4 regions of the Mesobacillus sp. S13 genome follow, and region 3 is predicted to be linked to each of the others. Evidence: riboswitches for the same ligand, from Rfam matches in the RefSeq annotation. Region 3 holds a riboswitch; each other region holds the start of a gene.

What was found. Region 3 has a riboswitch for S-adenosylmethionine ahead of LGO15_RS20200 (methionine ABC transporter ATP-binding protein). Riboswitches for the same ligand answer to the same signal wherever they lie in the genome.
Region 1: linked by a shared signal. The riboswitch ahead of LGO15_RS04390 (trans-sulfuration enzyme family protein) and the one ahead of LGO15_RS20200 (methionine ABC transporter ATP-binding protein) in region 3 are both predicted to bind S-adenosylmethionine.
Region 2: linked by a shared signal. The riboswitch ahead of LGO15_RS19435 (methionine ABC transporter ATP-binding protein) and the one ahead of LGO15_RS20200 (methionine ABC transporter ATP-binding protein) in region 3 are both predicted to bind S-adenosylmethionine.
Region 4: linked by a shared signal. The riboswitch ahead of mtnW (2,3-diketo-5-methylthiopentyl-1-phosphate enolase) and the one ahead of LGO15_RS20200 (methionine ABC transporter ATP-binding protein) in region 3 are both predicted to bind S-adenosylmethionine.

The regions. Positions count from the first base shown of each region.
Region 1 covers NZ_CP084622.1:859,620-862,826, forward strand. The annotation lists gene LGO15_RS04380 (YitT family protein) at 1-56, opposite strand, end outside; gene LGO15_RS04385 (CBS domain-containing protein) at 237-1,406, shown strand; SAM riboswitch class I at 1,554-1,657, shown strand; gene LGO15_RS04390 (trans-sulfuration enzyme family protein) at 1,747-2,892, shown strand.
Region 2 covers NZ_CP084622.1:3,804,090-3,807,296, forward strand. The annotation lists gene map (type I methionyl aminopeptidase) at 48-791, shown strand; SAM riboswitch class I at 973-1,076, shown strand; SAM riboswitch class I at 1,168-1,270, shown strand; gene LGO15_RS19435 (methionine ABC transporter ATP-binding protein) at 1,358-2,389, shown strand; gene LGO15_RS19440 (methionine ABC transporter permease) at 2,379-3,029, shown strand; gene LGO15_RS19445 (MetQ/NlpA family ABC transporter substrate-binding protein) at 3,046-3,207, shown strand, end outside.
Region 3 covers NZ_CP084622.1:3,938,382-3,941,588, reverse strand. The annotation lists gene LGO15_RS20210 (chromate transporter) at 1-368, shown strand, start outside; gene LGO15_RS20205 (chromate transporter) at 365-895, shown strand; SAM riboswitch class I at 1,039-1,143, shown strand; gene LGO15_RS20200 (methionine ABC transporter ATP-binding protein) at 1,218-2,231, shown strand; gene LGO15_RS20195 (methionine ABC transporter permease) at 2,221-2,886, shown strand; gene LGO15_RS20190 (MetQ/NlpA family ABC transporter substrate-binding protein) at 2,908-3,207, shown strand, end outside.
Region 4 covers NZ_CP084622.1:1,549,635-1,552,841, reverse strand. The annotation lists gene LGO15_RS07730 (2-hydroxy-3-keto-5-methylthiopentenyl-1-phosphate phosphatase) at 1-312, opposite strand, end outside; gene mtnW (2,3-diketo-5-methylthiopentyl-1-phosphate enolase) at 309-1,532, opposite strand; SAM riboswitch class I at 1,629-1,735, opposite strand; gene LGO15_RS07720 (pyridoxal phosphate-dependent aminotransferase) at 1,815-2,990, opposite strand; gene LGO15_RS07715 (carbon-nitrogen family hydrolase) at 3,118-3,207, shown strand, end outside.

The sequences.
Region 1 (3,207 bases), 1.7 Mb from region 3:
ATAGTCACAAGCTGTGTGACCTCTTTGACTACCCTTTTTTTCTTCGTTGCTGCCACTGAATATCAATCCCTTTTCTATAAAAAATAAACATCTATGAATTAGTAATGTATGTACTATACTTATTGTATCAAACTTAAAGTTCATCTGGAATTTTTACATTATATATCCATGATTAGTAAAAGTGGTAAATGGGGTAAGGAGAAGGGGAAGTTATTTGAAATTACGGAGGGGCTATCTTGGTTAAAAATACTCAGAATAAACATAGATCCAATCATCAGTCAGGTTCAAAAAAACAGGCTGGGAAAAATAAAAAGTCATATCTTCGTACAAATCCTAAGCAGCAAGTGTCAGATGAAAATAGGCTGAAGCGAGTTGATGAAAAGGAACAAAAGCACCCTGGTAAAAAAGACAACGAAAGTGCGGATTCATCCAATTCAGCTGGAAAAGGAAACGGCAACTCGCCGTCAAAAGCTAAATCAGACAACAAGCAGACCAGCCGCGGGAAGAGTTCCTCATCTGAAGAACAATTAAAAAACAGTAATGGTAACTCATCCTCCAATCAATCCAAAAGCAAAAACGGTAATGGGAAACCATCTTCTCAACAATCCAATAATGGGAATGGGAAAAAGCGTGGAAATGATGATGGAAGGAATCCCGAATCAGGCACCAATGCTTCTGAGGAGCATGAGGTAAAACATAAGGAGCAATCCGGAAAGTTCGAGACAGCTTTTAACAGGATTCATAAAGCGTTGAAAGAAATGGTGAAGGGAACGGACAGTGATGCGTTTGTCGAGCTGCTGTATTCAGGCTATAAAAATCATTCATTAGTGCGTAAATATAAAAGTGAGCTTCATCAGTTTGCGAAGCTTCGCAATGCGATTGTCCATGAGCGGGTGAACGCGGATTATTATATCGCCGAGCCTCATATCGAAGTGGTTGAACGGATCGAGGAGATATGCAGGGAGTTCGAGAAGCCGCAGACAGCGTTATCGATCGCGACCAGCCCTGTGTTTTATTATTATGAAGATGCGTATCTTAAAGATGTTCTAAAGGTGATCAATAAGTTTGATTTCACAAGATTCCCTGTCTATGACAAGGATGATAAATATATTGCCTTGCTGACTTCAACGGAAATCATCCAGTGGATGGCGAAGCATTTTTCAGATAGCGTCGTGCATTTTGAGGACGTGAGGGTCAAAGAGCTTTTGACGAAGGGGAAAAATTACTTTGTGACCTTTGTCGATGAGGATGCATCTTTGTATCATATTGAAGAGTTATTTGAGCGTTACCATACAAGAGGGAAAAAACTGCAGGCCGTCATCATCACGGAAACCGGTGACCGGCACGGGAAGCCAATTGGCGTGATCACGCCGTGGGACTTGCTTGACAGCGATCCGGAAGATTGATTAGCTGAGTGCAACTGAAACGCAAGGGTTAAGCATACAATGTCAGTGGTTAATCCATCAGACACACTGTGTGAACCCTCATTGACGGAAAGCCGGCGATGCTGGTATACTTCAGCTATTAAAAAATTATTTTCAAACTCGAAATAACTCTTATCCAGAGCGGCGGAGGGACAGGCCCTTTGAAGCGCGGCTACCTCATCTTTTTAGATGAAAAGTGCTGAGTCCTGAAGATTGCAGTCTGAAGATAAGAGAGGCTGATTGAACTTAACCTCTCCTAAATGGAGAGGTTTTTTTATAATGTTTTACCATACGACTACGAATTCTAAAAGCAGGTGACAAGATGGCTAAAAAGTTTGAAACAGAAGTATTGCATTCAGTACATACGAAGCAACAGGGTATTAAAAGCAAGGCTACCCCGATTTATCAGACGTCAGCTTTTACATTCAATGATCTTGATGAGCTGGAGGGCTTTTATCAGGGAGAAGGGAATTATTTGTATTCCAGGGTTGGCAACCCGAATACGGATGAACTGGGTCAAGCTGTAGCAGCGCTTGAGTATGCAGAAGATGGAGTGGCGGCTTCATCAGGGCTGGCTGCCATTTTAGCGGGTGTCCTGGCAGTGGTGAAAAGCGGTGACCATATTGTGGCGGCTGATGATGTTTATGGCGGGAGTTTCCATATGCTGAAGGCTGAGCTGGAACGCTTTGGAATCGAGACGACTTTTGTAGCGTTTGCGGATTTGCAAAATGTAGAACAGGCAATCCGACCGAATACGAAGCTTCTATATACTGAGTCCATCACAAATCCGCTTCTTCGTGTGGAAAAATTGGAGGAGGTCATCTCGCTTGCCAAGCAAAGAAATCTCATTGTTTTGGTGGATAATACATTCGCTACGCCGCTGCATGTCCGCCCGTTCACACTCGGAGCTGAACTGGTTGTCCACAGTGCGACCAAATACATTGGCGGCCACAGTGATGTCACATCGGGTGTAGTCGTTGGCAAGAAGGAACTGATTGCGGAAGCACGCGCAAGAATCGTGAACCTCGGTGCGAACCTCAGTCCGTTTGAAGCGTGGCTCACCTGCAGGGGACTGAAAACCCTTGGGTTGAGGATGAAGGCTCAATCAGAGAATGCCAGAAAGCTGGCTGACAGTCTGAAAGAAAATAAGAATGTCGCAAAGGTTTATTATCCATTCACTGAAGGTGAAAAAGGATTCGGTGCCATCGTAAGTATTGAACTCGCAGAACATGTGGATGCAGATCAATTTTTCAAATCGCTAGGTTGGGTTAAAATTGTACCAACACTTGCGGGAGTCGAAACGACTGTCTCCCATCCACTGAAAACTTCCCATCGCGCGCTGCCGCCGGAGGCACAGGCAGAGCTTGGAATCACGTATCGACTAGTCAGGATTTCAGTTGGAATCGAAAATAGCGAGGATATCATTCAGCAATTTGAATCAGCACTGTCTGCGGCAGTTGAAAAATAACATGAGCTCCATATAATGTTGATAATAGGCTATGTAAATGGAATGATGATTTTACAGTTTCTGAAAAATAAACGGAAAATTTTCGCTTAAATTGGAAACGACTCTTATTTTCACATGAATAAGGGTCGTTTTTCTGTTTATTTAACCAAAAACACTGGATTCTTTCTTATTTGTAGCAGTTAACCGGAATACCTCCTTTTATTTATCATTTATAAGCCTCTTGTTTAGACAAAGCCGGAAAAACTCCGCTTATGATTTCTCATGCCTACACAAAAACCAACTTAATGATGAAAGAGAATGTCCAATTTATCGTTC
Region 2 (3,207 bases), 130 kb from region 3:
CTAATCGTAGAGTTTTTTAAATCGATGCTATTGGAAAGGAATAAATTATGATTGCGAAAACAGAAGAAGATTTTAACGGATTAAAAGAAATCGGCAGGATTGTCGGCTTGATTCGCGAAGAATTAGTTGGGAAGACTGCACCTGGAATTACCACCAAAGAGCTCGATGAAATGGCAGGCAGGTTGTTTGATGAGCATGGAGCTATTTCCGCTCCAAAGGGGGAATACAATTTCCCAGGATATACATGCATCAGTGTGAATGAAGAAGTCGCCCACGGGATTCCGGGCAGCCGTGTGATCAAAGAGGGCGATATCGTGAATATCGATGTTTCCGGCTCAAAAAATGGATATTTCGCTGATACTGGCATCTCGTTCGTCGTTGGCGAAGGTGATCCGATTTTAACCAAGATTTGTGAAACGGCTGTAGAGGCTTTTGAAGCAGGCTTGAAAAAAGCGAAACCAGGCTCGAAGAAAAGCGGACTTGGCAAAGCAGTTATAGCGACCGCGCGAAAGAACGGACTGACAGTGATCAAAAACCTTACTGGCCACGGAATTGGGCGTACTATCCATGAAGCCCCCGATCACATATACAACTATCATGAGCCATGGGATGACGAACTGTTAAAAGAAGGAATGGTCATCGCATTCGAACCATTCATCTCAACACGCGAAGAAGAAGTCTTCCAAAATGAAAACGACGAATGGACCTATGTAACAGAAAACAGCTTTGTCGCTCAATGCGAGCATACGATCATCCTTTCGAAAAATGGGCCGATTGTGATTACCCGATAGAGCTCTTTTCCCGATGGAACCCCTTGCTGCTGCAGGGGTTCTATTTTTTTGGCCAATTCCTTTTATTTAATACTATATTCCTATTTTTCGTATTACTAAAAAAAATACAACAAAAATGATTGACACTTTTTCTTTGACACAGTAAAGTAATAAACAAGATTCATAACTCAATATTCGTTACTTCTTATCAAGAGAGGTTGAGGGACTGGCCCTATGACACCTCGGCAGCGGACTCCTTTGGAGGACTGTGCCAAATCCAGCAAGCGGGAGCTTGACAGATAAGAAGAGGCCGACTTTTAATTTTGATGTCCTCTTCTTTCTGAAGGGGACTTTTTGCTTTTCAAAATATCCCCACTTTTAATTTAATATCGATACTTTCTTATCAAGAGAGGCGGAGGGACTGGCCCTATGAAGCCTCGGCAGCGGACTCAAATGAGGACTGTGCCAAATCCAGCAAGCAATAGCTTGGGAGATAAGAAGAGTAATTGTCCTGCATTCATTGCGGCATGCCCTCTTCCTGTTTCCGGGAAGAGGTTTTTTTATTCATCTACAAAGGAGGAAGACAGTTGATTACGTTTGAACAAGTGGAGAAAGTTTATGAAAGCCGCGGGAATAAGGTAGCGGCACTTAATGGAATCGATCTGGAAGTTAAAGAAGGAGAGATATTTGGAGTCATTGGTTTTAGCGGTGCGGGAAAAAGCTCGCTGATCCGCTGTGTGAATTTGTTGGAACGGCCGACATCTGGAAGGGTGATTGTGGATGGCTGCGATATGACTTCCCTGTCTGTAAAAGAAGTGAGAGAGGTTAAAAAGAATATTGGGATGGTATTCCAGCATTTCAATCTTTTAAACTCCAAGACAGTATTTGAAAATGTTGCGATGCCCCTCATTCTCAGTAAGCTTCCGAAGGTGAAAATCAAAGAGCGGGTTTATCAGTTGCTCGACTTTGTCGGACTGGCTGATAAAGCAGACAATTATCCAGACCAGCTCTCGGGCGGCCAGAAGCAGCGAATCGGAATTGCCCGGGCTCTGGCAACCCAGCCGAAAATCCTGCTTTGCGATGAAGCGACATCTGCCCTGGATCCGCAGACAACCAGCTCGATCCTGCAGCTTTTGAAAAAAATCAATAAGGAGTACAACATAACGATTTTAATCATTACCCATGAAATGTCCGTCATCAGGGAAATTTGTGACAGAGTTGCTGTCATCGAGGATGGAAGAATCATCGAGGAAGATACTGTCTTCAGTGTTTTTTCAGCGCCTAAAACAGAAACGGCAAGAAATTTCGTCAGCACCATCATGAATGACAGCATTCCTGATTCCGTGTACAGGATTATTGAAGAAAATTCAGGACTGCATAAGGTATTCCGCATCAACTTTGTCGGTCAGTCAGCCGGTCAGCCGCTTCTGTCCCAGCTTTCAAAGAAATTCGATATCAACGTCAATGTTCTTTTCGGCAATATCACAGAGCTTCAAGGAATCCCATTCGGAAACCTGATTGTCGAGTTTCAGGGCAGTGATAAAGAAATTCTGAGAGCCCTTAATTTTATCGATCAGCAAAAAGTAAGCATAAAGGAAGTGACAGCACATGCTAGTTAATTCAGAGCAAATTATTCAGGCCTTAATCGAAACACTGCAAATGGTTGCGTTCTCCCTCCTGTTTTCGGCAGTCCTCGGAGTGCCGCTGGGAATCGCGCTTGTGGTCACCAGGAAAGGCCATTTACTTGAAAACGCCCCTGTCTTCAATGTACTAAACAGTCTCATCAACGTCTTTCGATCAGTGCCATTCATTATCCTGCTGGTCGCAATCATCCCGCTGACCCGGCTGATTGTTGGTACGTCAATTGGTACAGCAGCGGCTGTAGTTCCACTAGTCTTCTATGCCGGTCCGTATATTGCTAGATTGGTAGAGAACTCCCTGCTGGAAGTGGATCCCGGAGTGATTGAGGCAGCTGAATCAATGGGTGCCACACCATGGCAGATTGTTTTCAAATTTATTCTTCCCGAAGCGATGAGCTCGCTGATCCTTGCTTTTACGATTGCGACGGTTGGATTGATCGGTGCATCAGCAATGGCCGGAGCAATCGGCGGCGGCGGCCTGGGCGACCTGGCAATTACATATGGTTATCAGCGCTTTGATACCCAGACAATGTTCATCACAGTTGGCATCTTGATTGTAATGGTTCAGGGACTTCAATCCCTTGGAAATATATCAGCTAAAAAAATCAGAAGAAGATAACCAGGAGGAAAACAAAATGAAAAAACTACTATTACTATTGATTGTACTTAGTCTCGCATTAATTAGCACCGCATGCTCAAGCTCTTCATCATCAGCTAAAAGCGGCGAAACCGTCAAAGTGAAACTTGGCGTCAGCGGAACCGATCACCGAGTCTGGGATTTCGTTGCCAAAAAAGCA
Region 3 (3,207 bases):
TAGGGGGATTTGTGGGGATGATCAATGCCCTGGCTGCCACAATGATTCCGGCGATTATCTTGATGATCCTCCTCCTGACCGGCTTGAACTCATATAAGGATGAGCCATGGGTGAGAGGGATGGCTGAGGCTGTTGTGCCAGTTGTTGCCGTCATGCTGGCTGTCCTGACATGGGACTTCATCAAGAAGTCAGGCAAATCAAAGCTTGGTTGGGGATGGACGGCCATAGCTCTTATTGGCAGTCTGCTTCTTCTTCAATTCCTGAATCTGCATCCGGCTATACTGATTTTTGTGTTGCTGCTCGGTGCCTTGCTGAAAAAAGATCCTGCTCCAGCAGAAAGTAAACAATCGGGAGGGGAGCAGCAATGATATATTTCCATATATTTTTAGCGTTTTTCATTCCCGGAATACTGGGATATGGCGGCGGTCCTGCCTCCATTCCGCTCATCGAAAATGAAGTTGTCGATCGTTATGAATGGATGACAGTCAGCGAATTCAGTGAAGTGCTAGCGATGGGCAATGCCCTGCCTGGCCCGATTGCAACCAAGATGGCTGGATACATCGGCTATGCAGAGGGTGGAATCCTTGGGGCAATCGTTGGGGTATTCGCCACAGTGGCACCATCCCTCATCTTAATGATCAGCTTGCTCGGATTGTTGATGAAGTATAAAGATTCCCCCCGTGTGAAAAGGCTGACGATCGTTGTCCGCCCTGTCATTGCCGTGCTATTAGGGGTCATGACCTATGATTTCTTTTTTTCATCGTACGAAGGAGTCGGCCTGACGCAAACGATCATGATTGGCGGAATCAGTTTTTTGCTGATGGAAAAATTTAAAGTACACCCCGCCTATGTCATCGCAGGTGCACTAGTATACGGAGCCCTTGTTTTATCGTAGACAAGGGTTTTACTTTTTTTAAAAAAAATTTCCTACTCTGCCAACGGTGTAAGCGATATCATGAAAAAAATACGAAAAAAACTTTATTGACAAATAAATCAGATAGTCTTAATATTTCAATTATCGAAATTAATTTAATAAGAAACTTATCAAGAGAGACTGAGGGATTAGGCCCAATGACGTCCGGCAACCTCCTTTATGGAAAGGTGCCACTTCCTACAGAATGTTTTCATTCTGAAAGATAAGTCGTATAGATGTTTACGATGCCTCTTTCTATGAATGAAAGAGGCATTTTTATTTTTAAAAATCGGGGGTGCTAATGATGATTGAAGTGAAAAACCTGGTCAAGGTTTATGAAACGAAGAAAGGCTCGGTAACTGGTGTTGACCATGTTTCATTAAAAGTGGAAAAGGGTGAGATTTACGGAATTGTCGGATACAGCGGGGCTGGGAAGAGCTCTTTGATCCGCTGCCTGAACCTCCTTGAAAAGCCGACATCCGGTGAGATACATATTGACGGTGTAGAGCTTACTTCTTTAAGCAAAAGTGAACTGAGAAAAGCTCGCCTGAAAATCGGGATGATCTTTCAGCATTTCCATCTTGTCAGCGCTAAAACAGTCAGTGAAAACATCGCGTTCGCGTTAAAAGCTGCCGGGCTGCCAAAGGCGAAAATCAATGATAGAGTGACAGAGCTTCTTGAAATGGTCGGACTTTCGGATAAAAAGGATGTCTATCCTGCACAATTGTCAGGCGGGCAGAAGCAGCGGGTGGGCATCGCCAGGGCGCTTGCGAATAACCCTTCGGTGCTCTTATGTGATGAAGCTACTTCGGCTCTTGATCCAAGCACTACAAAATCGATTCTCTCCTTACTTAAAAAGATTAATAGTGAACTAGGGATCACGATCGTCCTCATCACCCATGAGATGGAAGTCGTCAAGACGATTTGCGACAGGATGGCTGTCATGCAAGATGGGAAAATCATTGAAGAAGGAGATGTGTATGAAGTCTTCGCGAATCCAAAACAGTCGCTCACAAAAGACTTCGTCAATTCCATCCTTCAATTCGATTTGCCGGAAAGATTGCTGGAGGAACGGCAAGGAAAGCTCATCAAAATCTATTTCCAGGGTGAGATTGCCGAGCAGGGAGTCATATCTGATGTTTTCCAGACGTATAAGGTTCGCGGCAATATCCTGCACGGGAAGATCGAGTATATTCAGGATATTCCATTGGGGATTTTCATTATGGAGGTTTCGGGAGATCAGCTGGAGATTGACCGGGCGATTGCCTACATAGCGGCAAGGACGAAAAACTTGGAGGTGATGGATGATGCTGCTTGATAGCCTGATTGAACTGTTGCCGGAATTGAATAAAGCATTTTTTGAAACGATTTATATGGTCGGCATCTCCATCCTTGTCGCCATTATTGTTGGATTGCCAACAGGAGTGCTGCTGTTTGTCACCGACAAAGGTCTGTTCCTGGAGAACCAGCTTTTTAAAAATATTGCCGGCTTCATCGTCAATATGATCCGTTCGGTTCCGTTCATCATCTTATTGATCGCCTTGCTGCCGCTTGCGAATTTGATCGCTGGCACGACAATCGGCCCGACAGCGGCATCTGTTTCGTTATCGGTCGCCGCGATTCCATTTTTTGCGAGAATCGTAGAACAAAGCTTCCGGGAAATTGATAAAGGAGTCATTGAAGCTGCGGTTGCGACAGGTGCGACTCCATGGATGATCATCAAAGATGTCTTGATTCCCGAAGCAAAGCCTGGCATCGTCCAGGGTGTGACCATCACGATCATCAGCCTTGTTGCTTATTCGGCAATGGCGGGAATTGTCGGTGGAGGCGGAGTGGGTGACCTGGCGATTCGCTTCGGCTATTACCGTTACGACAATACGATCATGATCACAACAGTCATCATCCTTATCTGCCTCGTCCAGCTAATCCAGTTTGGCGGGGATAGGATTGCAAGAGTAGTAGACAAAAGATAAATATTAGGGGGTTCTTTTAAGATGAAAAAATTATTCTTTTCAGTAGTGTTGTTATTATCAATCGGGCTGCTTGCTGCATGCGGCAGCGACTCGGCTTCCAGCGGCGATGCGAAGGCAGACGCAAAAAAAGTGACATTCGGTGCGACATCCGGTCCATACAGTGACATGGTCTCAAAAGCTATCAAGCCGCTTCTTGAGAAAAAGGGCTATGAAGTGAAAGTGGTCGAATTCAGTGATTACATCCAGCCAAACCTGGCTTTGTCAAAAGGCGATCTGGACGCTAACTTGTTCCAGCACAAGGTCTATATGGAGAACTTCGCA
Region 4 (3,207 bases), 2.4 Mb from region 3:
TATGAAAAAATCAATCCCTCCGCTGACGATATAAACAGGTATACCTTCCTCATGTGCATAATCAAGAAACTCTTGAAATCCCGGGCGGATCCTGGCGTTCTGTACAGCAAACTGAATGATTTCTTCCTTCTTCGAAACAGGTAGGAGAGAAAACATTTTCCCGACTCCCTCCCTGATCGAAATCCTGCGGCCCAGCACTGCTTCTTTTATTTCATCCCAGCCATCCGAACCGAATTCATTCATGATGGCTATGATATTGTCCTTTTCTGTTACTGTTCCGTCAAAGTCGCAAAATATTACTGGCTGACTCACTTTGCCACCGCCTCTGATGAGCCCCACAGGCGTATAGCTGTTTTCAATTCATCATGCTCCAGTGACCCTTCTTCAAGGCTTTTTCTCTGGAGTACGGTTTCAATCGCCTGCCTGAAAGCCTTGCCTCCACCCTGTGCTCCACCAGGATGACCATGGACGCCTCCGCCTGCATTTATGATTGAATCAACTCCGAAATCTTTAACTAATAGCGGCACCATTCCAGGATGTATGCCTGCTGATGGAACCGGGAAGGTCCTTTCGTATTGATCCTCAGCAGTCAGTGCCTCAGCAATTGATATCGCCTGCTGCTTTTCAAGTGCCACACTTCCATATGGTGACGGGAAAAGCGAGAAGTCTGCTCCGGCATAGCGGAGTAATTTTCCTAAAAGCAAGGAATGGGAAAAGCCATATTCATCGGCCGATGTCAGCGCACCGCTTACCGCTGGGTGAGCCATGATTGGGATGCTGATTTCATCATCTTCCCTTAGTTCCTGCAAAACATCCAAGCCATAGGCGAACACATTGAACAGCAGTGCATCGGCTCCAAGTTCAGCCGCTTTTCTTGCTTTGTCCTTCAACTGTGAAGTTCTTCCTGTCAGATTGGCCGCATATAAGGTCCTGTGCCCTGTAGTTTCATAGACTTGCTCAAGGACCTCTTTCCCAAGAGTGACCCTCTTTTCAATAGGTGTAAGCTCGTTTTCAAACAGGATTTCATCGTCCTTGATCAGGTCAACTCCTCCAAGGCTTTGTTCTTTAAGCTGTTTTAGCAGAAAATCCATATCACGTCCGATGACACCTTTGAAGATGCTCATAAGCAATGGACGGTCATAGACACCAAGCTTCCTCCTGATTCCTTCAATTCCGAAGCGAGGACCCGGGAAGTGTTTCTTTAACTCTTCACCAAATTCGAGATCGACAAGTTTCACTTTGCCATCAAGCGAGAGTTTTCCAAAAACAGTTGTCAAAATGGCTGGCAGGTCTGGTGAAAAATTGAGGGCAGGATAGGCGATTTTGATTGTTGCCACTGTTTCTGAATTATGGTCCAGGCTCGAGCCTTCTACAGAAACCACTCTTCCCTTATGTTTTCTTAATTGTTTTTGGTCCAGTTCCGGCAGGTCAGTCCAGGATCCCACTGTCAAGCCGAGCGCGATTCCCTCTGCTTTTTTCTGCGGGTTATGTTTGGCGTCATGGACTATGTAAGTCGCTGTAATTTCACTCATGAAGATCAATCCCTTCGATACTTATTGAACCCAGTTGTATTTTGGGCATTAAAAAAACCTCTTCACAAAGAAGAGGTTAGAAAATACACTAAACTCTTCTCATCTTTCAGCTTTCGCTGCAAGAATTAGCACCGTGCCCAGCTTACGCTGGATCGGTTGCCGGGCTTCATCGGGCTCGTCCCTCCGCCTGCTCTTGATAAGAAAATAATTTAATCAAGTTATTTAATTGGTTAAAGTAAATTTGTTAATTAGGATTATGTCAGGTTCATAAAACAATGTCAACTATTTTTTGAATATTTCCAAGCTTTCAATTCTGCTGACTGCTTCCTGCAGTCTCTCTGCCGAAGTCAGCAGTCCCACCCGCACAAAACCTTCTCCATAGTCACCGAATCCTACACCTGGGGCAACTGCTATATGTGCTTTTTCCAGTAAGAAATCCGCAAATTCAACCGAAGTAAATGGTTCTGGAACCTTCAGCCACGCAAAAAATGAGCCCTTTGGAGCAGTAACCTGCCAGCCTATCTTTGTCAGGCCGTCAATAAGTACGTTTCTTCGGGTTTCATATAGATTGTTTAGCTCGGCCACACACTCCTGCTGTCCCAGCAATGCTTCTGCAGCTGCTTCCTGCACTGCACCAAACAAGCTGACATACATATGGTCCTGCAGCAAGTTGATTGCGGCAATCACACTCTTGTTTCCTGCAGCAAAACCAACACGCCATCCAGCCATATTATAAGTTTTTGACAGAGTATAAATTTCGATTCCTACGTCTTTTGCGCCTTCAGACTGTAAAAAGCTTTGTGGGCGGTTCCCGTCAAATCCAATTCCACCATAAGCAAAATCGTGAACGACACAAATCTCATTCTCCCGTGCAAGCTCGATTGTTTCATCAAAAAATTGTTTATCGGCAACTGCCCCTGTAGGATTATTGGGATAGTTAAGGAACATCAACTTGGCTTTATCCAATTGCTCGGCAGCTAACTCTTCATAATCAGGCATAAAGTCATTCTCTTCCCGGAGTGGCATTGTCACCATTTTTGCCCTGGCCAGCTCGACTCCAGACCAGTAGTCAGGATAGCCGGGATCTGGAACGAGAATAGTGTCCCCAGGATTCAACAGACATTGAGGAATTTCTACCAGGCCAGCCTTGCCCCCGAAAAGGATGGCAATTTCTTCTTCCGGATCAAGGTCGACTCCGTACTCCCTTTTATAAAATGTCGCTGCAGCTACTCGTAACGAACGCTGCCCTCTGAAAGGAGAATACTTATGGTTCGCTGGATTCTCTCCAGCTTGCTTCAGTTTTTTAACAATATGCTGCGGTGTCGGTTGGTCAGGGTTTCCCTGGCCAAGATTGATGATGTCTGCCCCTTTTTCTGTATAAGCGCCCACCTTTTGCACCAGTGAAGCAAAAAACTGCTTGGGCAGGCTCTTTAGTAAATCTGACTGTGGAAATTCCATTTTCTCACCTGCTTAGGATTTATATGTTTATTTTAAAATTTTAATTTGAAATTCTAGTCACAAATGATATAACGTAAATAGTAACTTGTAAAGATATAATTTTCAGAAATTATGGCGGTGATGAATGATGAAATTTAAAATAGCATGCCTACAAATGGATATTGCGTTTGGAGATCCTGAAACAAATTACAAAAATGCAGCCAAACTGATTGAACAG